DNA from 4 places in the Comamonas sp. CMM03 genome. Region 1 is predicted to be linked to each of the others. Evidence: riboswitches for the same ligand, from Rfam matches in the RefSeq annotation. Region 1 holds a riboswitch; each other region holds the start of a gene.
The links. A riboswitch is a leader RNA that binds a small molecule or an ion and turns the genes downstream of it on or off. The one in region 1 is predicted to bind cobalamin.

Region 1 (7,381 bases):
CCCCGTTCAGCCGGCCCTTGCGAGAGGTATTGCCACCGCGCCCCGCCTTGGCCTTTCCGGCCAGTCCCGCCACAGCGGAGCGCGTCAGGCTTTTTTTGGCAGCAAAGGCTTCAGCGACTTGACCGCCTTCATCGCCACCAGCTGGGGTGGCGGCATGGCGCCCCAGGCATCGGCCGGGGCGGCATGGTCCGGCAATGTATTCGCCGATGGTGCCGGCCCATGCCCGGACTGGCCGGACGGGGTACCTGCCCCCTGCGCCCCACCGGTTGGCGGCGGGGCTGGAGGTGGCGTCTGTTCCTCGGAACTCGGCTGCTGTTCCGGCTGCTGCGCCGGCTCACCCGACGCGGGCGGCTCAGCCGGTGCAGCCTGGGTGCGCCGGTGCGCCAGCGCCAGTTCCGCCACCGCCTGCACGTCCGCCGGCGTGACGGCACCGCGGCCGTGCAGCGCCGCATGCGCCCGCGCCGCGCGCAGCATCACCAGATCCGCCCGCACCCCTTCCACCCCGGCGTCCTGGCAGCGCTGGGCGACATCGTCGTGCACGGCATCGGTCCACGCCACAGCCGCCACGCGCTCGCGCGCCAGCTTCACCCGCTGCGCCAGATCGGATTGCGCCGCAGCGTGCTGCTCCACAAAGGCCTGCGGATCGGCATCGAAGGCCATGCGCGTCTTGACAATGGCCTTGCGCACCGCGGCACTGGGCACATTCTCCAGCCGCACGAACAACCCGAAGCGGTCCAGCAGCTGCGGCCGCAGCTGGCCCTCTTCCGGATTCATGGTCCCCACCAGGGTGATGCGCGCATCGTGCTGGTGCGACACGCCGTCGCGCTCCACCCGGTTGATGCCGCTGGCGCTCACGTCCAGCAGCAGGTCCACCAGCGCATCGGCCAGCAGGTTCACCTCATCCACATACAGGATGCCGCCATGGGCACGCGCCAGCAAGCCCGGGCGGAACACCACCGCACTGCGCTGCAGCGCGGCTTCCAGGTCCAGGGAGCCGGCCAGCTGTTCCTCCGTCGCCCCCAGCGGCAGGTTCACAAAGCGGCCGGCCGGCAGCAAGGCAGCCAGCGCCCGCGCACTGGTCGACTTGGCCGTGCCGCGCGGCCCCTCCACCAGCACGCCGCCCAGCAGCGGGTCCACGGCCGCCAACAGCAAGGCCGTCTGCAGCTGCGGCTGTCCCTCGATGGCAGTGAACGGAAAGCCCGCCGCCTGCGCGGGCGGTGCGGATTCGGTGGACGAGATCATCGCTTCTCCAACAATTGTTCAGCGGCCAGCAACTGCTGCTCCAGCAGCGCCTGGTAGTCCCCGCTGTCTTCCCACAGCCCCCGGTGGATGGCCTCCAGCAGCCGCTCGCACATGCCGTGAAAGGCCGCAGGATTGTGCTGCTGCAAAAAGTCGCGCGTGGCGGCATCCGCCACAAAGGCATCGGTCACGCGCGCGTACTGGTCGTCGCGCACCACGCGGGCCGTGGCATCAAAGGCAAACAGATAGTCCACCGTGGCCGCCACCTCGAACGCGCCTTTATAGCCATGGCGCTTGATGCCGTCGATCCACTTGGGATTGGTGACGCGGGCGCGCACCACCCGGCTGATTTCTTCCTGCAGCGTACGCATGCGCGGGGCATCCGGGTTGGCATGGTCGCCAAAGTACAGCGCCGGCTGCTGGCCGCGGAAATGCCGCACCGCCGCCGCCATGCCGCCTTGAAACTGGTAGTAATCGTCCGAATCCAGCAGGTCGTGCTCGCGGTTGTCCTGGTTGTGCACCACCAGCTCGATCTCGCTCAGGCGCTGCACAAAGCGCTCGGGCAGCGCGGTCCCGTCGTCCTTTTGCCCATAGGCATAGGCTCCCCAGTTCCGGTAGGCCGTGGCCAGGTCTTCGTCGCTGTCCCAGTTGCGGCCGTCGATCAGCCCCTGCAGACCCGCCCCATAGCTGCCGGGCTTGGCGCCGAACACGCGCAGCCCCGCCTGGTGGCGGGCCACCTCCTCGCTCAGGCCCTGGGCCTGCAGCTCGGCCGCCTCCTGCAGCACCCGTGCACGGACGGGATTGGTCCATGCATCCTCGTCTTCCAGGCTGGCCACTTTCTGCACCGCCGCGTCAAACAGGCGGATCACATTGGTGAAGGCATCCCGGAAGAAGCCGGAAACCCGCAGCGTCACGTCCACGCGCGGGCGGCCCAGCACGCTCATGGGCAGCACCTCGAAATCGCTGACCCGCCAGCTGCCATCCGCCCACTTGGGCCGCACGCCCAGCAAGGCAAAGGCCTGGGCGATATCGTCGCCCCCGGTGCGCATGGTCGCCGTTCCCCACACCGACAGGCCCAGCGCCCGCGGGTAGTCGCCATGCTCCTGGGTATAGCGCTCCACCAGCAACTGGGCGGATTTGAGCCCCAGGGTCCAGCTGGTGGGCGTCGGCACGGCGCGCGTGTCGACGGAAAAGAAATTGCGCCCCGTGGGCAGCACGTCCGGGCGGCCGCGCGAAGGCGCCCCGCTGGGACCGGCCGGCACAAAACGGCCTTCCAGTCCCCGGCACAGCTGCAAAATCTCCTGCGGGCCACAGGCCTGCAAGCGGGCACGCAGATCGTCCTGCACCCGCTGCAGCACCAGCCGGGTCTGCTCCCAGCCCGCATCCAGATCGGCGCTGGAAAGCCCGGGCTGCTCCAGCCATTGCAGCGCCAGCAGCTCCAGCCGTTCGCGGGTATCGCCCGCATGGCGCCAGGCCTGGCCATCCACCGCCTGAAGCAGCTGCGGGCGCGGCCCGGTCCAGGGCTGCTCCCAGGCCGCATCCAGCGGATCGAAAGCGGTGCCCGGCAGCAGATCGTGCGCCAAGGCGCGGATCAGGCTGTTGTTCGCCCCCTGGCCGTTGCCCACCGGGTGGCGGGCCAGTGCCAGCAGGGTGTCCCGCTCCAGGCGCCCCTGCGGGGACTGGCCGAAGACATGCAGCCCGTCGCGGATCTGGCTTTCCTTGAGCTCGCACAGATAGGCATCGGTCTTGTTCAGCAGTTGCTGCTCGTCCGCCTCGGTACGGGGCGCCGCCACCCCCAGGTCCTGGTGCAGATCGTGCTGCACGATGTGCGCCAGAATCTGCTGGCGCAGCAGCTGGGCGCGCCGGCGGTCCAGCGTCACTGCCTCGTAGTACTCGTCCACCATGCGCTCCAGGTCGCGCGTGGGGCCATAGCTCTCGGCCCGCGTCAATGGCGGCATCAGGTGGTCCACGATCACTGCCTGCGCGCGGCGCTTGGCCTGCGCCCCCTCCCCCGGGTCGTTCACGATGAAGGGGTACAGGTGGGGCATGGGCCCGAACGCCAGGTCAGGCCAGCAGGTCTGCGACAGCGCCACGCTCTTGCCCGGCAGCCATTCCAGGTTGCCGTGCTTGCCCACATGCACCATGGCATCTGCCTGCCAGGCGCTGCGCAGCCAGTGGTAGAAGGCCAGGTAGTAATGCGGCGGCACCAGATCGGGGTCGTGGTAGCTGGCCATGGGGTCCAGCTGGTAGCCACGCGCCGGCTGTATACCCACAAACACCTGGCCGCAACGCAGGCCCGCCACCATGAAGCGCCCCTGGCGCAGCATGGGGTCGGACGCGGGCGGGCCCCAGCGCTGCACCACGGCCTGCTGGTTCTCCGCCGGCAAGCTGGCAAAGAAAGCCTGGTAGCCGGCCAGATCCAGGCTCTGCTGCGCCGGCCGCACACCCCAGGAATCGGGATCGTTGGTGATGCCTTGCTGCAGCTGCTGCATCAGGGCATCGCCATCGGCGGGAATCTGGTCCAGCACATAGCCCTGCTGCTGCAGCGCCTGCAGGATGTGGATGACGGAAGCCGGCGTATCCAGCCCCACGCCATTACCCAGCCGGCCTTCCTGCGTGGGGTAGTTGGCCAGAATCAATGCCAGCCGCTTGTCGGGATTGGCTTTGCGCCGCAAACGGCACCAACGCTGCGCCAGCGCCACCACAAAATCCAGCCGCTCGGCATGGGCCTGGTACTGCACCACATCCGACTGCGTCAGCTCGCTGCGGTGCGACAGCCCTTTGAAACTGATGGCCCGCGTGATGATGCGCCCGTCCACCTCGGGCATGGCCACGTGCATGGCAATGTCCCGCGGCTGCAGCCCGTGGGCGTCGTCCAGCCAGCTTTGCTGGTTGCTGCCGGACATGATGACCTGCAGCACCGGGATATCGCCCGCCAGCGCATGGTCGCCCGGCGTTTCCAGCGACGACTGCGCAAACGACGTGGTGTTCAGAATCAGCGACACCTGGTGCGCACCGCACAGCTGGTGCAGCAAGGCCAGGCTGGTCGCATCCTTGAGCGACAGCAGCGCCAGCGGCAGCGGGTTCATGCCCTGCGCCAGCAGTTGCTGGCACAGCTGGTGAAACACCTGCGTATTGCCCGACTGCAGGTGGGCGCGGTAGAACACCACCATGACCACGGGCGCGCCGGCCTGCCACTGCCAAGGCCCGGGCTCCAGCCAGTGCGCGGCCGTCGCCGCATCGTGCGCGGGGTGGTACACCGCTGCGGACGGCAGCGGGCGCGGCGCCAGCGCCGGCTGCGCCCCTTGCAGAAAGCTGTGCCACAGATAGCGGAACATCTCGCGGGCATTGGCCACCCCGCCTTCGCGCAGATAGCGCCAGATGCTGCGGCATTGCTCCACGGAGGCCGTGCTCTTTTGCAGCAGGTTCAGGTCTTCCGTCGTATCCCCGGAAAACATCACCAGCACAATGCCGTTCTGGCGGCACACCTCGCGGATGCGCTCCGTGCCATAGGGCCAGTAGCTCTCGCCGCCCAGGTGGTCGACCACAATCACCCGGGCATGCTGCAGCACCTCGTCGACGTACAGGTCCACCGAGGCCGGCTGGCGCAGATGCATCAGATTGGCCAGCCGCACCGTCGGCAGACGCTCGCCGTCCCTCCCCGGCCCCAGGCCCTGCTGCGCGGCGCTGGCCTGCAGCTGGGCATAGGCCTCGGCCAGCAAGGCCAGCGTGGTGTCGGCTGCACTGAGCACCACCACATCGGCCGGCGACTGGCCCAGGCTGGAGACAAAGGCTTCGTCATCGACAAAGCCCCCGGGCTGGACGGCAAGCAAATGCATCAGAGCGCTCCGGCGGTCAGACCATTCAGCGCGGCACGGATGGGGTCCTCTTCCAGATCGTGGCCGATGAAGACCAGATGGGTCTTGCGCGCCTCGTCGTCGCGCCAGCGGCGGTCGAAATAGCTGTCAAAACGCTTGCCCACGCCATGCACCACCAGGCGCATGGGCTTGCCTTCCAGGGACACAAAGCCCTTGACGCGGTAGACCGTGTTCTCGGCCACGATGTCGGCCAGGCACGCCAGCAGGGCATCCCGATCCACCTCGGGCAGCTCGATCACCACGGAATCGAAGGCATCGTGGTCGTGCGCGTCGTGGTGGTGTTCCTCGCCTTCGCCATGCTCGTGGTGGCCCACCCGCTCATGGATGCTCTCTTCCGAGGCGCTGGACAGGCCCAGCACCACCCCCAGATCGATCTGGCCATGCTCGGCCGCCACGATCTTCACCTGGGCCGGCACCTCTTCCCGCACGATGGCCTCCACCTTGGCGCGGTCCTGCGCGCTGGCAAGGTCCAGCTTGCTCAGCACCACCAGGTCGGCGGAGATCAGCTGGTCTTCAAACAGCTCGTGCAGCGGGGATTCATGGTCCAGATTCGGATCCTGCTTGCGCTGGGCATCCACGGCCGCGGGGTTGGCCGCAAACTGGCCGGCGGCCGTCGCCGGCACATCCACCACCGTGATCACGGCGTCCACCGTGCAGGCGTTCTTGATTTCGGGCCAGTTGAATGCCTGCACCAAGGGCTTGGGCAGGGCCAGGCCACTGGTTTCGATCAGGATGTGGTCGATATCGTCGCGCCGCGCAATCAGCTGGCGCATGACCGGGTAGAACTCTTCCTGCACGGTGCAGCACATGCAGCCGTTGGCCAGCTCGTAGAGCTGACCGCTTTGCGGATTGGTTTCGTCTTCACAGCCGATGCCGCAGCCACGCAGGATCTCGCCGTCGATCCCCAGTTCGCCGAACTCGTTGACGATCACCGCAATGCGCCGGCCATTGGCGTTCTGCAGAATGTGGCGCAGCAGCGTGGTCTTTCCGCTGCCCAGAAAGCCGGTAACGATGGTGGCGGGGATCTTGTGGTGCGTACTCATGGTCAGAAACTCCTGTGCTCCGAAGAAAAAGAAAGCTGCGGCCTCAGCGCCCGCTGCCAGTGAAGGGGGTGCCGGCGCAGTGTGCGCGGCGTGGGCGATGTGAGGGCAGTGCAGCGGCAGGGCCCGCGACCGGCTGGCCGCCATGGCGCTCACGGCCTCGGCCGAACAACCGCTGCGGGCCACAGGTCAGGGGGTGCATGCGCCGGTCCTGCCCGGCAGGCCGTGCCATGGAGACATCCGCAGTGCAGCGCGCAGCCATGCGCACGCCCTGCACGGACGTTGGGACAGGCATGCGCCGGGCATGCCGATGTGTGAACGGTTGAACCATGCTCTCCCCGAGCCGCCACGCGACAAAAAGCATGCGGAGGGGAAGCGATGCGTGCGACAGGCCTGGGTCGCACCGCCAAAGCGGTGGAAAGGGCCAGTCAGCAAACAGCCCACACCCCGTGGCATACCACTGCAATCGAACAGGTCGGTATTCTGGCTCGCCGTCATACCGCACACACGGCCTTCCCAGGTAACGTACCCAGTGGCATCAACGTGTGGCGGTCAGGCTTACAGCAGCGGGGGCTGCGCCGGAATGCTTCCCACCCGAAGGCGAAGGTCACCGGACTTCCCGTTTCACCCGGCATGGGCATGCGCCATGCAGAGCTCCTGTTCAAAGCGCAAATTATAGGAGCGGCAGCACACCCTTCGCGCAACGGGGACAGCTAAGTGGACGCTGCAGTGGGCAGCACAGGCGGCAGCAGGCACTGCATGTGGATGGTCTGCCAGACCGGGTCGGCCTCGCGCTGCAGCACCGCAAACCCCTTGCCTTGCCAGAACTCCAGCGCCCCGGCAAAAACGGGTGGGTGTGCAGGTACAGCACCTCCACCCCGTGGGCCCGGGCGTGGGCCTGCAGCGTGGCCCACAAGGCCTGCGCCAGGCCCTGTCGCCGCCACACTGGCGCCACAAACAGGCGCACCACTTCCACCACGGCCAGCGGCCCGAAGTCCAGTTGCGCAAACCGGCCGTCGTACGGGCGGTAGGCAATGCTGCCCACCACACCCCGCTGCGCATCGTGGGCCGCCCACATCTGCCCGCCGCCGCCCCCGTACACCTGCTCGAAATGCAGCAGATCCGCCGGCGTGTCCTGGGCAGACACGCGCGCACCGAACATCTGCACGCGTGCATCGCGCAGAAAACCGTCCACCTCCTGCAGGCGCTCGACCGGCTGGATGG
Region 2 (7,450 bases), on a different contig from region 1:
AGCGGCGGTGCCTGTCCGCCGGACAGTCGGGCCAGCGCGGCTTCGATGCGCGGCTGCAGTGTGGCCTGACCCTCGCCCGCAGCAGGCCACAGCGACAGCTCGGACATGCGGGCATCGCCCGTCAGCCGCTGGTAGTCGCCCCAGTCCATGGCCACCGCGCCGAACTGGCGGATGTAGTCGCGCCAGATGCCGGCAATGAAAAAGCGCGTTTCCGCTGCGCCGGCCGTGGGGACGGTGGCCGGGTCGTCTGCCCCGGCAGCACTGCCGTCGGCCAGCCCGGTGCTGAACGCACGGTCCAGCAGCGGCCAGGGCTGGCCGGCCTGCACGCCATACAGCGTGGCCACGGCCTCGCTCACGTAGACGGCAACCATGCTGTCCGGAACGGGCTGTGCAGGCGCGGCCCCCACCCACGGCAGCTGCTGGGCCTGCGGGCCGTGCAGCGGGCGCAGCAGCAGGCTGATGGCCGGGCGCTGCGGGTCCAGCCACAGGCTGGTGGCCCGCATCGGCTGGGCGCGTTCCACCCCGGGCAGGTCGCGCACGGCTTGCAGCAGCGCGGGCGGCAGCAGTGCCGCATCGGATTTGGACGAGCCGCCGGCCGCACGCAGGTACAGCGGTGAGGGCAGCACGGCGTCCAGCCAGTCCAGCATGCTGCCGCGAAAGCTGGTGACCATCACCGTCAGCGCCACGGCCAGGCTCAGGCTGGCCACCACGCCGCCCACGGCCACGCTGGCGCTGGCCCGCATGCGGCGGGCACGTTCCAGCGCCAGCATGGACAGCGGCTGCCGCAGCGCGCCCGGCCACAGCTGCTGCAGGCCGCCCAGCACGCGATCCAGCAGCCAGGGCAGCAGTGCCATGCCGCCCAGCAGCATCAGCCCTACGGCCACATAGGCGGCCAGGGGAATGCCCCCAATAGGCGGCACGCTGGCCAGCAGCGCACTGGCGGCCACCAGGGCCAGGCCGGTCCAGGCGCGCGCAGGCGTCTGGCCCACGGCGCCCAGCCCCTTGAGCGTGGCGGCGGGCGGCAGCGCCCGCGCGGTGCGTGCCGGCCACCAGGCGCCGGCCACGGTGGCGGCCAGGCCCAGGGCAAAGAAGGTGGCGGCGGCCGGTGCGCTCCACAGCAGTGGGGGCTGGCCGCCGGCAAAGTAGCCGCCGCCCAGGTCCCCTCCCAGCATGCGCAGGGCCAGCCAGGCCAGTCCGGTGCCCAGCGCAATGCCGGCCGCGCTGCCGACCATGCCCAGCAGGGCGGCTTCCCACAGCACCAGGCGCATGCGCTGCGCGGGCGTGAGCCCCAGCACGGCCAGCAGCGCCAGTTGCGGTGCGCGCCGCGCCACGCTCAGCGCCAGCACGGAAAACACCAGAAACGCCCCGGTGAACAGCGCCACCAGAGCCAGCACGGTCAGGTTGACGCGGTAGGCGCGTGACATCTCGGCCGCACGCTGCTGCTCACCGCCCGGCTGCTGCACCAGCACCTGGGCCGGCCAGCCGGGCAGGGCACGCAGCGCAGCGGTGAAGGCACTGCGGTCGGTGCCGCTGCGCAGCAGCACATCCACACGCTGGATCTGGCCGTCCTGGCCCAGCAGGTCCTGGGCGGCGCCAATGTCCATTACTGCCAGCGGGGCACCGCCGGCTGCCACCGTGCCGGCCACGCGCAGCGTCACGGCATGGGTGTGCACGCGCACCGGCAGCAGGGCGCCGGGGGCGCTGGCTTCGTCCAGGCCCAGGGCCTGCAGTGCCGCCGGGTTCAAAAACACCGCGTCGGGTGCGAACAGCCGCAACCGGTCCTGGCCGGCAAACAGCCGGGGCTGCAGCGCAGGGGCCAGCGGGGCCGACTGCAGCGCGTCGCCGCCCAACAGGCGCAGCGACAGCGGTTCCGGTGGCGCGTGCGGGGCCTGGCCGGACGCAGCGGTTGTGGCGGGCGGGTTGTCGATCTGCACCGTGCCTTCGATCCACGGCGCGGCATGCTGCACCTCGGGCCGCAGCGCGATCAGCGGGTAAATGCTCTGGGGCAGGCTGGAGCGCATGCCACGGAATTCCAGATCCGGCTGGCCGTTGACGCTGCGCACCGCGCGGGAAAACTCATCCAGCGCCGACTGGTTGATCACATGCACCGCAAAACCCAGGGCCACGCCCAGCGCAATGGCCAGCAGGGCGGTCAGGCTGCGCCAGGGCTGGCGCCGGTACTCCTGCAGCGAAAAACTGGCCAGCAGGCGCGGCAGCGGAGAAGCGGTGAGAGAGGGTGAGGCGGGCACGGAGGTTCCAGGGCAAAACAGCGGTGTGCACCGCCGCCAGGGCGGGTGGGCACGCCAGCGCGGCCCACGGTTCCATGGGCAGGGCATTCGCCATCCTACAAGCCCCGTGTCAGCCTGCTGCCTACAATGCGGGGTTTTGGTGCTTGCAGCGCTGTTCTGGCGCTGCGGTTAAACGGGAAACATGGACGCCGGCGCCCGCGCTGGCACAGCATGTACTGCCCCCGCAACAGTGAGCGCACAGGTCCCGCAGGACCCGCTTGCCATCTCTTGCCACTGGAGCCATGCGCTCTGGGAAGGCTTGGCAAGCCGTGCGCCAGTCTGGATACCGGCCAAAACAGGTCCAGCATCCGCTGGCGTGCCGCTGTGCATGCAGACCCGGGTTGCTGGTTGTGTGAAGCACGGGCGGGGACGCCGGTGCCAACCATGTGTGCATCCATGCGAAATTTCCAACCATTCCCAGCGGAAGGCCAGCGCGCTTCCGTGCGTTTTCCTCTGGCGGCCGTGGCCCTGGCCGCGGCCTGCCTGGCCCAGCATGCCGCTGCGCAGAGCGTGCCCCTGTCCACCACGGTGGTGACCGCCACCCGCTCTGAAACGCCGCTGGACGAAACCCTGGCCGATGTGCGCGTGATCACCGAAGAGCAGATCAGCAATTCGGCAGGCCGCTCGCTGGCCGAAGTGCTGCAGCGCTTTGCCGGCGTACAGATGTCCAGCAGCGGTGGTCGTGGCAACCTGCAAAGTGTGTCGATTCGCGGCAGCAAACAGGTAATTTTGCTGGTGGACGGGGTGCGTTTTGGGTCTGCTACCGCCGGGGATCCTTCGCTGGCAAGCCTGCCTCTGGAGCAAATTGAGCGCATCGAGGTGGTGCACGGCCCGGCATCGGCCCTGTATGGCAGTGATGCCATTGGCGGGGTGATCCAGATTTTTACCAAACAGGGAAAAGGGTTGACGCAAGCTTTTGTGCCCCATGCGCAGCTGACCTGGGGCAGTGGTGGCTACAAGGATGCCAGTGGCGGCTTTGCAGGTGCACAGCAGGGCTGGAACTACAGCCTGCATGTAGCGCGTGTGGTGGACCCCGGCTTTTCTTCCACCAACGAAAAGAGCGCGTACTACCACCGGGACGCAGACAAGTTTGACCAGACTTCGCTGACAGCTTCACTCGGATATGCCTTCAATGACGCCTGGCGTCTCGATGCCAATTTGATGCAGGCGGATGGCTATGCCGAATCGGACAATGGCAGCACCACGCATTCGTGGCTGGATTCGAACGCGGGAACCCGTTCACTCAAGCTCTCGGGCACTTTGAGCGAGGCCTGGAAAACCCAGCTGAGCGTGTCCCGCTCCATGGACAAGCAGTGGAACCGTGACCGCAGCATCGCTACGGGCATGTTGGTCAGTTCAACCTTCAATACCGCCCAGGATGAGTACAAGTGGGGCAACGAAATCAAAACACCGATTGGTTTGGTTGTTGCCGGGCTGGAGAGGTTGGAACAAAGCATTGTGTCGACCACGAAGTTCGACCGCTCCGAACGTAGCACCAATGCTGCCTATGCAGGCCTGAATGGCAGCCACAGTGCGCATTCCTGGCAAGCCAATCTGCGCCGCGATGACAACTCTCAGTTTGGTAGTTACAACACCTGGGGTATTGGTTATGGCTATCAGGTGCTACCCACTTTGCGAGCTTACGCATCGCGTGGAAAGAGCATCAATGCACCTACATTCAACCAGCTGTACTACCCTGCAGACCCTGTGTGGGGTGGGGGAGGGAATCCCAACCTTCAGCCAGAGGAAGGGCAGAACACGGAAGTGGGCCTGAATTGGGACCTTGCAGGTCACGAATTCAAGTTGGCACACTTTGACAACAAAGTGCGTAACTTGATCGTTTGGGGCAGCACGGTGGAGAATGTGGACCGGGCCCGCATGAAGGGGTGGTCGCTGGGCTATCAAAAGTCTGTCGATACTTGGCGTTTTGCGGCAACCTACGAACACCTGGATGCGCGCGATAACGAAGGCGAACGCATCACACGGCGCCTACCTGAAGCACAGGCCACTTTGTCTGTGAACAAGACGCTCGGGGCGTGGAAATTGGGTGCCAATGCGCTGTACGTAGGCAAGCGCACGGATGCTGTCTATGGCGTTGGTACGGTTGACTTGAAGAGCTATACCACCGTGGACCTGCACGCCGAATACCAGTTTGCCAAGGACTGGGCGGTGCAGGCCCGTGTGGCCAACCTGACCGACAAGGTCTATGAAACCGCCTACGGCTACAACCAGCGTGGCCGTGCCGGCTTTGTCACCTTGAAGTGGACGCCGCGTTGAAGCTGCGCCGCTAGCACGGCCCCGCGGTCCGGCGCTGTTCAGGCCGCCGCAATGCCCCGGGCCGTCAGCCGCAGCACCCGGTCAGCGCGGGCTGCCGCGTCCGGGGAGTGGGTGACCAGCACCAGGCTGGCGCCGGCTTCGCGGGTCTGGGCCACGAGCAGGTCCATGGTGCGGGCGGCCGTGTCCGGGTCCAGGTTGCCGGTGGGCTCGTCGGCCAGCAGCAAGGCCGGGCGGTGCACCAGGGCGCGGGCAATGGCCACGCGCTGCAGCTGGCCGCCGCTGAGTTGCTGGGGCAGGCGCTGCCCCATCTCGCCCAGGCCCACGGCTTCCAGCATGGCCTGCACGCGGGCGTCCTGTTCGGCCGGGGTGCCACGCGCCAGCAGCATCAGCGGCAGGGCCACGTTCTGCGCCACGCTCAGATGCGGCAGCACGTGAAAGGCCTGGAACACAAAACCCACATGGGCGCGGCGCCAGACGGCCAGACCGGCTTCATCCAGGCGGCCGATGTCCTGTCCCTGGTGCAGCACCTGGCCCTGGTCCCAGCGGTCCAGCCCGGCCAGGCAGTTGAGCAGCGTGGACTTGCCCACGCCCGAATCGCCGACGATGGCGACAAACTCGCCCGCCGCCACCTCCAGGTTCACCTGCTCGAACACCGTGGCCGCATCGGCCCCTGTGCCATAGCGTTTGGCCAGATCCACGACCTGAACGTTGGCGGGCGGTGTGCTGGCAGATGGCAAGGACATGGTGAATACGGTCAACGGCGGGAGACGGGAGCAGCGGCTTACTTGGGCAGGCTGGCCTGCACCACACCCCAGGCAGCTTGCACCAGCTGCACGATGGCGTCGGGGGCCTGGCAGTCAATGGCGTGGCGCTGGGGCATGCTGCGCAGCCAGGTGATCTGGCGCTTGGCCAGCTGGCGCGTGGCGGCAATGCCTTTTTCGCGCACCAGGTGCATGTTCAGCGCGGGCTTGTCGCGGCGCTCCTGCCAGTCCAGTTCTTCCCACACCTGGCGGTAGCCCACGCAGCGCATGCTGGGCAGGTCCAGGTGCAGATCGGGACGGGCGCGCAGCGTGCGCACCTCGTCCACCAGGCCGTGCTCCAGCATCTGCTCGAAGCGCTGGGCAATGCGCTGGTGCAGCCAGGCCCGGTCGGTCGGCTCCAGCGAAAACAGCGTGGCATCGAAGCGCGGCGCCGATGCATCTTTCGCGGTGTGGAAGCTGGACAGCGGCTTGCCGGAGATCTTCCACACCTCCAGGGCACGCTGGATGCGCTGGCTGTCGCCGGGCGCCAGGCGCTCGGCAGTGACCGGGTCCACCTGCGCCAGCAGGGTGTGCATGGCGGGCCAGCCGATCTCGGCGGCCTGGGCATCCAGCGCGGCGCGCACTTGCGGGTCGGCGGCCGGCATTTCGTCCAGTCCTTCAAACAGCGCCTTGAAGTACAGCATGGTGCCGCCCACCAGCAGCGGCACGGCGCCACGGGCGCGGATCTCGGCCACCAGGCGTTCGGTGTCGCGCACGAATTCGGCGGCGGAGTAGCTTTGTGTGGGCTCCAGGATATCGATCAGGTGGTGGGGCACGGCGGCCAGCTCGGCCGGTGTGGGCTTGGCCGTGCCAATGTCCATGCCCCGGTAGACCAGCGCGGAATCGACGCTGACGATTTCAGCGGCCAGGCCACGCTGCTGCAGCACGGCGGACAGCGCCAGCGCGGCAGCGGTTTTGCCGGAAGCGGTGGGCCCGGCAATGGCAATGCAGGGCAGGGAAGAGGCGGAAGCGGTCACGGTCACAGAAAACAGATCAAAAGCGGGGCAGGAAAAAGGGCAGGAGAAAGGGCAGACAAAGGCTCAGGCGGCCGGGGCCACGCCCCAGCGGCGCACCAGCACCCAGGAGGCCAGGGCCGTCCAGGCTGCCCAGAAGGCCGTGCCGAAGACCAGAGGGTACACCGTACCGTCCAGGTGCTGGCCCAGCCAGGCGCCCATGGCAAAGGCCGTCAGGGTCATGGCGCAGCCGTTGAGTGCCGCGGCGGTGCCGGCCGCCTGCGGAAAGGCGCTGACGGCGCCGCTTTGCCCGCAGGGCTGCTGGATGCCGTGGGCCACCATGTACAGGCTGAACGGCAGGGCATAGGCCCAGGCATTGGTCACCTCCAGCAGGGCGGCGGCCAGCAGGCTGCCGTTGCCCAGCACGGCCAGCAGCCCGGCCAGGGCCACGGTGCGGCGCACGCCCAGGCGCTGCAGCAGGCGGCGGCAGAGGATGGTGCCGGCGATATAGCAGGCACCGTTCACGCCCAGCAGCAGGCCCACATCGGCGGCGGTCCAGCCCAGCACACCGATGAAGGTGAAGGATGAGGCCGCCAGGAAGGTGAACAGCCCGGCGTACGAGCCGCTGGTGGTGGCCGTGTAGGCCAGAAAAGTGGGGTGGCGCACGATGGCCGCCCAGGTGCGGGCCAGCTGGCGCGGCTGGGTGGCATCCGGGCGCGGGGTGGCCAGGCTTTCGCGAAAGCACAGAGCCACCAGCACCAGTGTGGCTGCGCCAAACACCGCCAGCGCGGCCATGGTGGCACGCCAGCCGAAGTGCTGGGCCAGCTGGCTGCCGGCGATGGGGCTGGCACAGGCGATCACGCCCAGACCGGTCAGCGCCTTGGACATGGCCTGGGCACCGGCCGTGGGGGTGTACAGATCACGCACGATGGCGCGCGCCGCCATCACGCCCGCGCCGGTGGCCACGCCCTGCAAGGTGCGCCAGGCCACCAGCCAGTCCATGCTGGGCGCCAGTGCGCAGCCCAGGGCGGCCACCACATACAGGGCCAGACCGGCCAGCAGCACCGGACGGCGGCCCCAGCGGTCGGACACCGGGCCCCACACCAGCTGCGAACCGCCAAAGGCCAGTAGC
Region 3 (7,450 bases), 490 kb from region 1:
CTCGCGCCCGGGCATGGAGGTGCCGCAGCCGCCGTTCTGGAAGCGCGCATCCGCCAGGCAGGGCGAGCGGTCCTGCGCAATGAAGATGGGGCTGCGGTTCAGGTTGAAGACATTGTTCACCGCCGCAAACAGCTTCACGCTGCGGTTCACCCGGTAGTCGCCGCGCAGGTTCCACACCGTGAAGGCGCCCTTGCGGTGGATGTAGGTGCTGCTGGGTTCGCCCTGCGGCACCAGCAGGTTCTCTTCGGTGTCGTACCACATCGGTCCGCGCAGCAGCGCCGTGAGCTGCATGCTCCAGTCACCTGCATTGCGGTCCATGCCCTGGGCGTAGCGCATGCCGGCAGAGGCCTGGAAGCGGTACATGCGCTGCACGCGGTCGGTGTTGGCGGTGGCCGCCGCGCCCTTGTCGCGCATGTCGAAGTGGTAGTAGCCGCCCGCAAAGGCGCTGAGCGACTGGCCCGGCAGACCCAGGGCCAGCACCTGCTTGAGGTCGACGTTGGTGGTCAGCTCCAGGCCGCGCGCCACGACTTCTGCGGCGTTGTTGGCATAGTCCGAGGTGTTGGTGCTGGGGCCCCGGGACACGGTGGTGATGCGGTTGGAGATGACGTTCTGGAACAGCGCTGCATCCACCTTCCAGCCCGGCTGCGTGAAGGTGGTGCCCACTTCGATCTGGCGGCTGGTCTCGGGCTTCAGATTGGGGTTGCCGAAGGTGCGCCCGCCGCCCACGGCGGTGAAGTCGGCGGCCAGTTCGGTGGCGGTCGGCGCCCGGAAGCCGGTGGCGATGCCTGCGCGCAGGTTCCAGTCGTCGGTGGCCTTCCAGGTCGAACCCAGGGACCAGGTGTGCGTGTCGTACTTGCGCACATTGGACTGGGCAAACGCCAGGTTGGGCGTGGGATCGAACCGGGTCTCGCCCCAGGTCTTGCGCAGGCCGCCACGCAAGGTCAGGCGGTTGTCCAGCAGGGTGTGGGCGTCTTCCAGGTACAGCGCCTTGGTTTCTTCCGTCTGGTTGTTGTCGTACGGGGCCACCTGGCCCGCCGGGCCGCCGGGCATGGCCACGCGGAAGCGGTCCGAGCGCAGGTGGCTGCGTTCCCAGTCCACGCCCACCAGCAGGTCGTTGGCGGCAGACAGGCGAAAGCGCGGCTGCAGGCGGATGCCGGTGGCATCCAGCTTGCGGTCGTTGTAGTCGCGCGCCGTGCCCGGCACCGGGTTGGTGCCGCTCTTGATGACGGGGGACGCCCAGTTGAATTCGTCCTCGTCCACAAAGTGGTAGACCTGCGCCAGCCAGCTGACGGACTGGTCGGCCAGCGCACCGGTGTAGGTCAGGTCCAGCGAGCGGTTGTCGCGGTTGTCCTTGCTGTAGATGTTGGACCCGGATCCCCGGAAGCCGGCGTTGTAGATGCCGTCGGTGCGGGCCTGCAGCTCCACCCGGTTCAGGCTGTCGATCTGCAGCCCCAGGGCCGCCACCGCGCCGCGGCGCTTCCAGCCGGTGTTCTGCATGACGAAGCCGCCGTCGCCGGACTTGTAGTCATCGCGGGCGCTGGTGTTCAGGCCCACATACCAGTCCAGCATGCCGCTGGCGCCTGCCGTCTGGGCCTGGGTGCTCCAGCCGCCCCAGGAGCTGCCGGTCACCGTGACGCGGTTCAGCGGGCCGCTGGCACCAGTGCGCAGGATGATGTTGATCACCCCGCCCATGTTCTGGCTGCCGTAGACCACCGAGGCGGGGCCGCGCACGATTTCGATGCGATCCACATCCGTCAGGCTGAGCTTGGACAGATTGGCCGTGCCAGCGCGGCGGCCGTTGAGCAGCACCAGCACCTGGCCCTTGAAGTCGCGCCCCTGGCCGTCGGTGGCGGCGCCGCGCAGGTTCAGCGATGTCTGGGCTGCCGTCCATTCGCTGAGAAAGCCCACCGCATGTTCGGCCAGCAGGTCGGTGACCGAGCGGGCCGACGAGCGTTCGATCTCCTGGCGGTCAATGACCTGGGTGGTGGCGGCAATGCGGGCGCGGTCCTCGGGCCGGGCCGTGGCGGTGACGAAGACATCGCCCAGCGCCGCAGCCGGGATCGGGGCCGATGTCGATGCGGTGGCGGTGGCAGCAGTGGCGGCAGAAGCCGCGGTGTTGTCGGCCACGCCCTGGGCGTGGGCGCCCCACAGCGCGCAGCACAGCGCGGCGCCGGCGGTCACGGGCTTCAGGGCGGAAAGGGGAAAAGCGACAGGCCCGCAGAAGGGGCCCGGGGAAACACGGGAAGGGGTGCGCATGCGCGGCTCCAGATGGCCCTGCTCTCCCGCAAGGCCGATTCAAGAAAACATCCGCAGGCATGCATGCGCAGGCAGGACAGCTCGGCGCACGAACCCATCCAACCTGGACTGCGCGCTCACCCGCGGCGTCCAACAAAAGTGACAAGGCCGGTATCCGGGCTCGCGAAATGCCGACACTCCGGGACATCCGTCCTGGAACTTTCGGCCCACTCCACGCCTTCCCACGCAGTGCGCAGTGGCTTCAGGTCTTACCTGGGTGCAGAGGGTGATTCGCTTACCGTTGCGGGGGCAGCGCAGGCATTGCACTCCATGGAGCGCACCTGCTTCCCGTTTAACTCCAGTGGCCGTCAGGCCAATGCAGCACCTCGTAACAAGCATTGAAATGTATCTCAATGCAGCGAGGAATTATCGTTCAGGACACATGTCCGCAACGGACACAACACGCCGGACATATCCAGAATGCATGCCTTGGCAGCCGATGGAGCGCAGCGCTGCATAAAGGCTGCACAAAGGCGGCTCAATGGCTAAACCAGGGCTGCAGCCGGGCATGCACAGCGTCAGTCCCAGGCCGGGAACGGGTCATGAAAGCCGGTCCAGGCCTTGGGGGCCAGGGCCATTTCCTGGTCGGTCAGCAGGCAGGCATCCAGCCGCTGGCGCAGCGCGGCCTCGTCCATGCCGATGCCGATCAGCACCAGTTCCTGGCGGGCATCGCCCACGCGTTCGTCCCAGTGCTGGGTGATGGTGGCCAGCGCCTCGGGCTCGCGCGGCCACTGTTCCCGGGGCACGGCGGCCCACCAGCGCCCTGCCCTGCCATGGCGGCACACAGCCCCGGCCTGCGACCAGTTGCCCGCATAGAGGGGGCGGCTGGCCAGCCAGAAAAAGCCTTTGGAGCGTATGACCCCGGGCCATTCAGACCCCACCAGGGCGTGAAAGCGCCTGGGGTGGAACGGCCGGCGCGCGCGGTAGACAAAGCTGCCGATGCCGTATTCCTGGGTTTCCGGCGTGTGTTCGCCGCGCAGCTCTTTCAGCCAGCCCGGGGCCTTGGCCGCCTCGTCGAAGTTGAACAGCTTGGTGGACAGCACCGACGCCAGCGGCACCTTGCCGAAACTGGATTCCACGATGCGTGCACGCGGGTTCAGGGTCTTCAGGATGGCGATGAGCCGCTGGCGCTCTGCGTCGGTGATGAGGTCGGTCTTGTTGAGCACCAGCACATCGCAGAACTCGACCTGTTCGACCAGCAGGTCCACCACCTTGCGCTCGTCGCCTTCCCCCATTGACTCCCCGCGCCCCTGCAGGCTGTCCCGGGATTCGTAGTCCTTGAGGAAGTTGAAGCCGTCCACCACGGTGACCATGGTGTCCAGCACCGCAATGTCCGACAGGCAGGCGCCCGCCTCGTCGGTGAAGGTAAAGGTCTCGGCCACCGGCAGCGGCTCGGAGATGCCTGTGGACTCGATCACCAGGTAGTCAAAGCGCTTTTCCCGGGCCAGGCGGCGCACCTCCACCAGCAGGTCTTCGCGCAGGGTGCAGCAGATGCAGCCGTTGCTCATTTCGACCAGTTTTTCCTCGGTCCGGGACAGGTCGCTGCCGCCTTCGCGCACCAGCGCCGCGTCGATGTTGACCTCGGACATGTCGTTGACGATGACCGCCACGCGCAGGCCCTCGCGGTTGTGGAGGATGTGGTTGAGAAGCGTCGTCTTGCCTGCGCCCAGAAAGCCAGACAGGACGGTGACGGGGAGAAGCTTTGCCATCGCCGGTACCATGAACAAGATTTGATAATGATAACTCATTATCAAATATGAAGACAGAAAACAGCCGCAGCCGCGAACACGTCACCCCGCCCTGCTGTTGTTCAGCCACTTGCCGCACAGCGCCCTCCGGGCCCGCATGTCCCCGAAAGTGCTCGGCAGCGCAGTGCACCACCCGGCATAAAGCAAAGCCCCCGCTGTCCGAAAACAGCGGGGGCTTTGTATGTCAGCGCTACACGTAGCCGCCCGCCTACCCGCAACGGCCTGGGTGGCTGCGGCCCTACCCTGGTTCAGGCGTCCACCCGGATCCCGCGCGACTGGATGAGGTTGGCCCACTTGGCCCGCTCATCCCGCATGAAGGCCTCAAAGCGCTGCGGTGTTCCGCCGCCGTCCTCGGCCCCGAACTCTTCCAGCTTGCTCACCACATCCGGCATGGCCAGGATGCGGTTGACGTCGGCATTGATGCGAGCCACCACTTCCGCAGGCATTTTGGCGGGGCCGACCAGCCCGAACCAGATGCTGGCGTTGAAGCCGGGGTAGCCCTGTTCGGCCACGGTGGGCACATCCGGGAAGGCCTTCACGCGCTTGGTGCCGGTCTGCGCCAGCGCACGCACCTTGCCGCCCTTGATGAAGGGCGATGCGGTGGTCATGCCTTCGAACGCATAGTCGATCTGCCCGCCCAGCAAGTCCGTCATCACATTCGATGCGCCCTTGTAGGGGATGTGCAGGGCCGACACCCCGGCCGTCTGCTCGAACAGCGCCAGCGCCAGGTGCTGGGCCGATCCCGTTCCGGAGGAGCCGAAGCTGATTTCGCCGGACTTCTTCTTCAAGGCCGCCAGCAGCCCTGGCATGGAGGTGGACGACTTGGGGCTGGCCACCAGCACCTGCGGAGTCTGCCCCACCAGCGCAATCGCCGCAAAATCCCGCTCGGGCGAGAAGCCGAGCTTGGGGTTGAGCGCGGGGGCAATGCCCAGGGCGTTGATGTGGCCCATCATCAGCGTGTTCCCGTCGGCCGGGGCCTTGGCCACTTCGGCCGCCGCAATCAGGCCGGCCGCGCCGGGCTTGTTTTCCACGATGACGGGGATGCCCCACAGCGTGTTCAGCTTGTTGGCGATGATGCGCGCCAGGATATCGGTGCCGCCACCGGCCGAGAAACCGACCAGGATTTTGACCGGCCCCGCCGGGGGCTTGCCTTGGGCAAAGCCGGGCTGGGCACAGAGTGCGCCGGCTGCGGCGACCGTGGACAGAAATTGTCTGCGTTGCATGGTTTGTCTCCTTTTTTATATGAGCCGAGGGGTCTTACGCCACCTTGCTCCAGCGGCCGAACTTCGCCACCTGCGCCTCGTCGAAGTTGAAGCCAAGGCCGGGCGTCTGGTGCAGAACGACACGGCCCTTTTCCTGCGACAGCTGGCGGTCCAGCAGGCGGCGGAAGTTCAGGACCTGGTCATCCCAGAAGAATTCGACGTAGCGCGCGTTCGGCGTGGCGGCCACCAGCGGTGCGTGCACGTCGTGGAACCAGTGCGGGCACATCTGGATGCCGTAGCCGGCGGCCATGGCGGCAATGCGCTTCCACTCGGTAATGCCCCCGCACACCGCCGCATCGGTCTGCAGGATGGAGGCGGCCCCCATGTCCAGCAGGTGCTTGTGGTACCAGCGGCCATAGCCGATTTCCGCCGTGGCCACGGGGATGCGGGTGAGCTTGGCCAGGCGGGCGTGGCTTTCCACGTCGTCGGGGCTGAACGGCTCTTCGATGAAGTAGGGGTCGTACTGCTCCATGCGGCGCAGGTACTGCATGGCCTGCACGGTATCGACCCAGCCGTTGTTGCAATCCAGCATCAGCTCCACGTCGGGGCCAATGGCTTCGCGGGCGGCCTTCACGCGCGACTCTTCGCCCTGGGGCGACCAGCGACCGGTCTTCATCTTGACGGCCTGAAAGCCCAGCTCGACATAGCTGGCCATTTCCTCGCCCAGGTGCTCCGCCGTCTTGCCTTCCACGTAGTAGCCGCCGCTGGCGTAGGCGGCCACGGTGTCCAGCTCCACCGCGCCGAGGTATTTGTGCAGCGGCAGCTGGGCGGTGCGCGCGTTGAGGTCCCACAGGGCGATGTCCAGGGCGCTGAGCGCGCGCATCACCGTGCCCATGCGGCCTTGCAGCAGGGCTTCCTGGTACATCTCCTTCCACAGGCCTTCGACGGCCAGCGAGTCGCGGCCCAGCAGCACGGGGGCCAGCAGCTGCTCGACCGCCACGCGAAAGATTTCGCCTGCCGCGTTACCGACGTAGCAGAAGCCTATGCCTTCGACCCCATCGGTGCTGCGGATCTTGACCAGGCCGTAGTGGCGGTCCACCACGGTGCGGTTCGACAGGTAGGTGACTTTGTCCAGCGGCACGCGCGCGACGCAGACTTCGATGGATTGGATGGTGGGCATGCGGGCTCCTGAGGTGAGGTACGAAAAAAAGGAATGGCCTGAAGGAATGACCAAAAGGAATGGCCGCACTGTGCGCCGCATGGGGTCTACAAAAAAGATGGTGTTTGGTGGTTTAGATCACGCAAAATACGTTGTTATGGATTCGCGTTTTCTCCAGAGCTTCATTGCCGTCGTGGACTGCGGCTCGATGGCCGATGCCTCGCGCCGGCTGGACCTGCCCCCTACCACCGTGGCGCAGCAGATGCGTGCGCTGGAGGCCGATGTCGGCAGCGCACTGCTGACGCGGGTGGGCCGCACCGTGCGCCCCACCGTGGTGGGTGCGCGCATCGTGGACCAGGCCCGGGAGGTGCTGAAATCCGTGGAAAACCTGCGGTCCGTGGCCTCGGCCACCGAACTGCCGGCAGGCCCGCTGCGCCTGGGTGCCACGCCCACGGCGCTGATGGGGCTGGTTCCGCCGCTGCTGCGCCGCTGGATGCGTGCCCACCCTTCCATCCAGGTCTATATCGAACCCGGAACCTCGTCGCTGCTGCTGGACCAGGTGCTCGCCGGGAATCTGGATGCGGCCATGCTGGTGCACCCCACGTTCGCCATGCCCAAGACCTGCGAGTGGCGGCTGCTGCGCAGCGAGGCGCTGGTGCTGCTGACGCCCCAGGACATGAAGGTGCAGGACCCGCTGCTCACCGCTGCGCGCGAGCCCTTCATCCAGTACGACCGCAAGGTGGTGGCCGGCCGCATGGCCGACGAGTACCTGCGCGGCCACCACATCAAGCCCAAGGTGCGGTTTGAGCTCGATGGGATTGAGCACATCGCCCAGCTGGTGGCGGAAGGGTTTGGCGTGTCCATCCTGCCGGACTGGCCGGTCATCGGCCCTGCCGATCCCCGCATCCGCCGCTGGCCGCTGCCGGCCCCCTGCCCCTCGCGCGAAGTGGGCATGGTGTGGCAGCGCTCTTCCATCCGCTCGCCCCTGGCCGCCGCCCTGTTTGACCTGGTCGGCCCGCTGCAGTCCGGCAGGCCGGACTGAGCGT
Region 4 (7,450 bases), 780 kb from region 1:
GCTGTGGGTGCTGCTGCACCTGGCCGCATTGGCATGGGGCCTGATGCTGCTGCTGCAGGCCCGTCAGCCGCAATGGGTGGAGTCCGGCGGGCGCAAGCTCTGGAGCAAGGTGCAGCACGGTGTGCGCGGGCCGGGGGGAACCTGGGTGGCTGGCAGCCTGTGGGCTTTTCTGCCGTGTGGTCTGCTGTACTCCGCCGTCATGGTGGCGGCCCTGGCCGGTGGCGTGTGGCAGGGCGCTGCATCCATGGTGGCGTTCGGCGTGGGCGGGGGCCTGTGGTTGGCCCTGGGCCCGTGGCTGTGGCAGCGCATCAGCCGCCTGCAGCAGTGGCGCGAAGCCTGGGGGCTGCGCACCGCCGGCGCCTTGCTGGCAGGTGTCTCGCTGTGGGCCCTGTGGATGGACATGGTGCACGTGCCGTCACAGTGGTGCCGCTAGGGCTGACATGGAGCGGTAACGCGGCACAATACGCTGTAGCTTTTTAATGCACAGCGGCGCCGCTTGCGCAACCCCTTTATGTAAGTACTTATTTGTCGCATGCAGTCGTCATAATGGGCGGTTTGGATCGACTGGCTTGCTGGCGTGCTGCAGCCCAAACAACGTGACGCACTCCCTTTTAATTGACGTTCGGGACATCTGCATAGGTATGTATGTCCAATTGGACATTGGCTGGTTGCGCCATCCATTTCCAGTGAGCAGCTTTCGAGTGAACAGCCAGGAACAGATTGACGTGCTGCAATCGCTGGGTTTGGACGAGATTCGTTGCATTCCTGCAAAATCTGATCCCAGTGTTTTGACTTTTTTACCTCCTCTTACAAATGAAGAGGGGGAGGCGCCCGCAGCTGATGGCACGCAGCCACAGCCGGCACGGCCCGCCACCATCGGCTCGTCGGGGCTGCACATTCCGACGCTGGCGGCACGCGATGTGCCGGCCATGGCGTCGAGCGAAGTGGCCGCACTCAAGACCTGCGACCAGCGCTTTTCTGCCGCCACCCACAGCTACCGCGAAGTCGTGTCCCGGCTGGTCAACGACCCGCAGGACGCGATGCGCGCCAGCTCCAGCCTGGTGGCCGGGTATATCGCGGAGCTGCTGGATGCCTCGCAGACGGCCATCCGGCTGTTGTCCGAGAGCGTGGGCGAACAGCAGGGCGCTCACCCCATCAATGTCACTGTGCTCTCGCTGCTGCTGGGCAAGTCCCACGGGCTCAATTCGGCGCGGTTGATGGACCTGGGTCTGGCGGCCTTGCTGCACGATGTGGGCAAAAGAGACATCGATCCCCGCTGCACCGAATTGCTGCCCAGCTTCACGCCGGAGCAGAAAGCCGCGTACGAAGACCATGTGGGTGCTTCCGTGGCCTATGGCCAGCGCATGGGCCTGTCGCCCGCCGCCCTGACGGCGATTGCACAGCACCACGAGGCGACGGACGGCACGGGCTTTCCGCTGCACCTGGTGGAAGAAGACCTGTCCATCGAAGGCCAGATCCTGGCGCTGACCAACTGCTACGACAAGCTGTGCAATCCGCTGGCGCATGCGGTGGCCCTGACCCCGCACGAAGCGCTGTCGGACCTGTTCGGGCGCCGCCGCGGCGGCTTCACGCGCGAGCTGGTCGAACTCTTTGTGCGCGTGATGGGGGTCTACCCTCCGGGCTCGGTGGTGCAGCTGAGCGATGAACGGTATGGCCTGGTGGCCTCCGTGCGCAGCGACCAGCCGCTGAAACCAGCTGTGCTGCTCTACAACCCGGATGTAGACCGGGCCAAGGCCGAGCCCGTGGAGCTGTCGGAGCTGCGCGGCGTGGTCATCAAGCGCAGCCTGCGCCCTGCGCAGCTGCCGCGCGAGGTGCTGGACTATCTGTCGCCGCGCCAGCGCGTCTGCTACTTCTTCGAGCGTGCCGTGCCGCTGATGTCTGCTGTGGGAGGGGAGGCATGAGCCAGTCCACCCATTTGCAGGCATGGTGCCAGGCGTTTGAGTGGATGACCGAGGCGGTGTGGCTGGTGGATCCCCACAGCCTGACCGTGGCGTATTCCAATTCGGCGGCGCAGCGTCTGGTGGGCCTGACGGGCTCGCGCCTGCAAGGCTTCCACGTGCGCGATCTGGCGGCGGCGCCGCAGGACCTGTACCGCTGGAACGATGTCGCGGAAGTCAGCTGGGGGCAGGTGACCCACACCCAGGTGCTGCATGCCAGCGGCCGGGCCATCCCGGTGGAGCAGCGCATCCGTGAAGTCGAAGACCCCGAGGGCGGGAACTGGCTGCTGTGGACCTTGCTGGACCGCAGCGAGCAGGAGCACAACGAGCGCGAGCTGGAGAGCCTGCTGGCCGAGCTGCGCGCCACCCTGGACTCGGCCGCCGATGGTGTGCTGGTGTGTTCGGCCGATGGCGCCATCCGCGCCTTCAACCAGAAGCTGGCCGATATCTGGGTCATGCCGGCTGCGCTGCTGCTGCAGCGCAATGATGCGGCCATCATGGCCTGGATGCGGGACCAGGTGCTGTCGCCTGCACAGTACGACCAGCAGCTGCAGGCACTGGGCCAGGACCCCCTGGTGCACACGGCCGATATCCTGAATCTGGCGGACCGGCGCGTGGTGGAACGCCGCTCGGTCCCGCTGCTGCGCCACGGCATGGCCGTGGGGCGTATTTTTTCGTTCCGCGACATCTCCAGGGAGATGGAAGTCCAAAGCGGCCTGCGGGTGGCCGCGCAGGTGTTCGAGAGCAGCCTGGACGCCATCTTCATTGCCGATGCGCAGGGTGCCGTCCTCCAGACCAATCCGGCCTGCGACGGTATGCTGGGTGCGGCCCTGTCCCCCGGTGCGCAGGCCAGCGCGCTGTTTGCGCAGACCGAGCCGGAATGGCTGGACGCGGTGGCGCAGGCGTGGAAAGAGGTCGGCCACTGGGAAGGCAACCGCCAACTGCAGCGCGTGGACGGCAGCCATTGCGCCGTGCGCCTGTCCTGGGTGGTCTCGCGCGATGAGCGCGGGCAGGTGCAGCAAAGCGTGGGCTTCATCCGGGACCTGACCCAGCAGCAGGCGGCGCAGCAGAAGATCGAACAGCTGGCCTTCAGCGATGCGCTGACCGGCCTGCCCAACCGCCTGATGCTGGGCCAACATGTGGAGCAGGCCATCACCCAGGATACGCAGGCCGAGTTCGCCATCCTGTTTCTGGATCTGGACCGCTTCAAGATCATCAACGACTCCCTGGGCCACCAGTTCGGCGACCGGGTGCTGCAGTTGGTGGCGCAGCGCCTGCAGTCCTGTCTGCGGCCGCTGGATGTGCTGTGCCGTCTGGGCGGAGACGAATTCGTTCTCTACCTGCACGCGTGCCAGAAGCAGCATTCCGAGCGGATTGCCCGGCGCATCCAGGATGCGATGCGCGAGCCGTTCGTGCTGGACGGCCTGGGCTTTTCGGTGCAATGCAGCATCGGCATGGCCCAGTACCCCGAGCACGGCCGCACGCTCAACGAGCTGATCAAGCAGGCCGACACCGCCATGTACCGGGTCAAGGCCAGCGGCAAGGGCAGCTTCGGCTTTTACGAGCCGGCCATGTCCAACGGGCTGCTGGGCCGGGTGCAGATGGAGCATGCGCTGCGGCAGGCGTTGGACCGCGACGCCTTGCGCGTGGTCTACCAGCCCCAGGTCGAAATGCACACCGGCAGCATTGTCGGCTGCGAGGCGCTGCTGCGCTGGACGGATGCACGCCTGGGCGTGGTCTCGCCCGGGGTGTTCATTCCGCTGGCCGAGGAGTCCGGCTACATCGTCAAGCTCGGCGCCTGGGTGCTGGAGCAGGCGGTCAAGGAAGCCATGCGCTGGGTCAAGCAGGGCCTGGGCGTGAAGGTGTCGGTCAACGTCTCGTCGCTGGAGCTGCACCAACCCGACTATGCGGCGCGCGTGGCCTCGCTGCTCAGTGCCTATGGCCTGCCGGCATGCTGGCTGGAGCTGGAGCTCACCGAGTCGGCCCTGCTGCAGAAGGAGCCGGTCATCGTGCACTGCATCGAACAGCTGGCGGACCTGGGTGTGCAGCTGGTGATCGACGACTTCGGTACCGGCTATTCCAACCTGGCCTACCTCAAGCGCATGCCGATTTCCAAGCTCAAGGTCGACCAGTCCTTTGTGCGCGGTCTGCCACAGGACATGAGCGACAAGGCCATTGTGGAGGCGGTCATCGGCCTGGGGCGCGCGCTCGATGTGGAGATCGTCGCCGAGGGCGTGGAGACCGCCGCGCAGCGTGAAACGCTGATGCGCATGGGTTGCGGCTTCTACCAGGGGTTTCTGTGTGCCCCGGGGGTCGAGGCGGCTACCTTCCAGGCCATGCTGCGCGCCCAGGCGGCAGGCCTGGAAGCAGGAAGTCTGGGGGGCGGAGTGCCGGGAGAAGACCGGCCGATGTAGCGGCCTTGGCCGCCGGGATGAGGGTGGGGGTGTCTGCAAAAACCACCGCGCCGTCATCCTGAACCGGGGGTTCAGGTGGGCGAGGGCAACCAGACGTTGGGTTCGTCTAACGCGAGACGATCACGCTTGCCTGGCAATGTACCAAGCCCGTGCTCAGGGAGCATTGGTTCAAGGCAATATAAAGCACGGCAGATTTGCAGACGCCTTCATTTTAGCGCGTGACCGGCGGCTTGTGGTGGACCGGATGGAGAAAAGGGGGATTTGCGCGGCAGCACCGTTTCGGCGTTGCCGCAAGGCCTCTACAGCAGCTTGCTGTCGACTTCCAGCGCGGCTTCCAGGCGTTCGATCAGCGCCTGCGCCTGCTGCAATTCGTGCTCGCGCAGTGCCAGCAGCTCTTGCAACTGCGCGGCCAATGCCTGGGCTTCTTCCTGTGCCTGCAGTGCTTGCTGCAGGGTGTCGTCCCGTGGGGTGTCTTCCAGCGGGGCTGCGGGCAGTGCGTCGGCCGCAAGGGCGGCAGGTGCCAGGCCGTTTTCCAGCGTCAGCTCCAGCTCCTGCTCGAGTTCCTGCACGCGGGTGTACAGCGATGCACTCTCGAACGCCAGATTCACGGCGGCCAGCACCCCCACGCGTTCGCGGGCGCGCACCTTGCCGGTGTTGCGGATACGTTCCATGTCCGCATCCACCCGCTGCACGGCGGCCAGCAGCATGTCTTCCTGGCCCTCGGGGCAGGTCAACACATAGTCTTGCTGGAGGATGCGCGCTTCGATCTGGCTCATGGTGCCTCTTGGTTGGCGGGCAGGCGCTCAATCAGTGCGTCCACCCGTGCACGGGCCGCCTGCAGGCGCGAGCGCAGGGAATCGCGCTCCTGTGTGAGCGCGGCCACCTGCTCGGCCAGCAGGGCATTGGTGCGCTGAAGCTCGGCGTGGCGCAGCAGCAGGCGATCAACACGCTCTGCCAGCGGCTCGATCATGGAAGGCTGCGAGGTCATAGACATAGAGGGTAGCAATTGTAGGCGTGCCTAAATGTAAGCAGGTGAAATAAGGCCGAATCAGCCTGCATATGACGTTGGAAAACACCGGTGCACAGCAGTTTTTCTACGAACGGCAGGACTGAAACTAAAATCGCTGCTGTTGGTGCTCGCAGCGCGGTTCACGCGCAGCAGTTCAACGGGAAGCAGGACGGCCTCGTTTTTTCAGAACCCGCCCAGCCTGCGCTGCCCCCGCAACGGTGAGTCCCTGGTGCATGCCATGCACCCCCGCCATCTGATACCGCCACTGGATGCCTTGAACAAGCGTCTGGGAAGGCGATGGTGTGGAGGACCAGCCCGGATACCGGCCAACACTGGTGTGCCCGCTCGAGCGGGCATGGTTTTGCCCATCACTGGCGGGGAGGCTGGTACGGGCGACTAGGTGTTTTTTCTCATGTTCTCGAATGTTTTGAAGGCCGGTGCCGTGGCGCCCGCCTTGCCGTGGTCTGCCGTGTCGGCGGCCGTGTTGTGCGCTGTGGCGGCAGCCGCCCAGGCCCAGGAGAGCCCCTCTGCACGCGCCACGCTGGAGGAGACCGTGGTGGCCGCCACGCGCAGCGAGCAGCGCCTGTCGGATGTGATTGCGGACATGACGGTCATCGACCGCGACCAGCTGGACCAGCAGGCCGGCCGGTCGCTGGAAGACGTGATGGCCAAGCTGCCCGGCGTGCAGATCACCCGCAACGGCGGCCCCGGCACCGAAACCGGTCTCTACCTGCGCGGCGCCAGCAAGCAGCACACGGCGGTCTATATCGACGGCATCCGTGTCGATGTCCAGAACGGCTCCGGTGGAGCGCAGTGGGAATCCCTGCCGGTGGACCTGATCGAGCGCATCGAAGTGCTGCGCGGCCCGGCGGGCGCGGTCTATGGCTCGGACGCGCTGGCGGGCGTGGTGCAGGTGTTCACCAAGCGTGGAACCGCCGGCGTGCAGCCCTTTGTGGGCGTGGGGGCCGGCGAGTACGGCAGCCGCAAGGCCGAGGCCGGCATCAGCGGCGCCCAGGGTATGGTGGATTACGCGCTGGGCCTGTCCTATGCCGAAAGCCATGGCTTCGATTCCAAGAACCGCGGCGTGCACAACGAAGACCGTGACGGCTACACGCGCAAATCGGCCAACGCCCGCGTGGGGCTGCAGCTGAATGCCGACCAGCGTCTGGAACTGACGGCCCTGACCAGCCGCACCAATGCCGGGTATGACGCCAGCAAGTCGGTCAAGGACGACCGCGGCCTGCGCGCGCTGGATGCCTATGGCCTGAGCTGGACCGCCCAGTGGACGGAGCGCTTTCGCACGCGCCTGTCCGTCAGCGAATCCACCAACCGCTACGAGACCTCGGGCACCAGCACCTACGAAGCCGAAACCCGGCTGCGTACCATGCTGCTGCAGAACGAGTGGCTGCTGGGCCCCGGCACCTTGAGCCTGGCGCTGGAGCGGCGCGAAGACACGCTGGAGAACACCGGCCTGAAAAACACCAGCCACAAGGACCGCGACCAGACCGGCGTGGCCATCGGCTACGGCGCCAAATTCGGTGCCCACAGCGTGCAGCTGAATGCCCGCAGCGACGAGGACAGCGACTTCGGCCGCAAGAACACCGGCGGCATCGGCTACGCCTGGGCGTTTGCACCCCAGTGGCGCGCTACCGCCTCCACCTCGACCGGCTTTCGCGTGCCCAGCCTGTATCAGCGCTTTTCTGACTATGGCGATCCGGCACTGGCCCCCGAGGAAAGCCTGAACAAGGAAATCGGTCTGCGCTGGGCCGACCAGGGCAATCACCTGGGAGTGACGCTGTACCGCAACAAGCTGCAGAACCTGGTGTCCTATGAAAAAGGCCTGGGCAGCTGCGGCAAGACGTCCTGCTATGTGAACGTGGAGCGTGCGCAGCTGCAGGGCATCACCCTGACCGGGGCCTACCGCACCGGTCGGCTGAAATGGTATGGCTCCGTGGATTTCCAGAACCCCACGAACGAGGCCACCGGCAAGCTGCTGGAACGCCGCTCGCGCCGGTTTGCCACCCTGGGAGTGGATGCCGCCGTGCACGGGTGGACACTGGGTGGGGAAA

Region 2: another riboswitch for cobalamin. It lies ahead of KW830_RS16140 (TonB-dependent receptor domain-containing protein); the one in region 1 lies ahead of cobW (cobalamin biosynthesis protein CobW).
Region 3: another riboswitch for cobalamin. It lies ahead of KW830_RS01670 (TonB-dependent receptor); the one in region 1 lies ahead of cobW (cobalamin biosynthesis protein CobW).
Region 4: another riboswitch for cobalamin. It lies ahead of KW830_RS00315 (TonB-dependent receptor domain-containing protein); the one in region 1 lies ahead of cobW (cobalamin biosynthesis protein CobW).

Annotation. Positions count from the first base shown of each region.
Region 1 covers NZ_JAHUXB010000001.1:848,590-855,970, reverse strand. The annotation lists gene KW830_RS03845 (ATP-binding protein) at 85-1,242, opposite strand; gene cobN (cobaltochelatase subunit CobN) at 1,239-5,078, opposite strand; gene cobW (cobalamin biosynthesis protein CobW) at 5,078-6,160, opposite strand; cobalamin riboswitch at 6,613-6,833, opposite strand; gene KW830_RS03830 (GNAT family N-acetyltransferase) at 6,831-7,381, opposite strand, start outside.
Region 2 covers NZ_JAHUXB010000004.1:497,417-504,866, forward strand. The annotation lists gene KW830_RS16135 (ABC transporter permease) at 1-2,216, opposite strand, end outside; cobalamin riboswitch at 2,370-2,598, shown strand; gene KW830_RS16140 (TonB-dependent receptor domain-containing protein) at 2,673-4,565, shown strand; gene KW830_RS16145 (ABC transporter ATP-binding protein) at 4,604-5,308, opposite strand; gene miaA (tRNA (adenosine(37)-N6)-dimethylallyltransferase MiaA) at 5,347-6,342, opposite strand; gene KW830_RS16155 (multidrug effflux MFS transporter) at 6,406-7,450, opposite strand, start outside.
Region 3 covers NZ_JAHUXB010000001.1:354,195-361,644, reverse strand. The annotation lists gene KW830_RS01670 (TonB-dependent receptor) at 1-2,256, opposite strand, end outside; cobalamin riboswitch at 2,384-2,639, opposite strand; gene zigA (zinc metallochaperone GTPase ZigA) at 2,814-4,004, opposite strand; gene KW830_RS01660 (tripartite tricarboxylate transporter substrate binding protein) at 4,292-5,266, opposite strand; gene KW830_RS01655 (mandelate racemase/muconate lactonizing enzyme family protein) at 5,301-6,425, opposite strand; gene KW830_RS01650 (LysR family transcriptional regulator) at 6,562-7,446, shown strand.
Region 4 covers NZ_JAHUXB010000001.1:65,521-72,970, forward strand. The annotation lists gene KW830_RS00290 (sulfite exporter TauE/SafE family protein) at 1-433, shown strand, start outside; gene KW830_RS00295 (HD-GYP domain-containing protein) at 480-1,922, shown strand; gene KW830_RS00300 (EAL domain-containing protein) at 1,919-4,372, shown strand; gene KW830_RS00305 (cell division protein ZapA) at 4,672-5,148, opposite strand; gene KW830_RS00310 (hypothetical protein) at 5,145-5,360, opposite strand; cobalamin riboswitch at 5,487-5,727, shown strand; gene KW830_RS00315 (TonB-dependent receptor domain-containing protein) at 5,794-7,450, shown strand, end outside.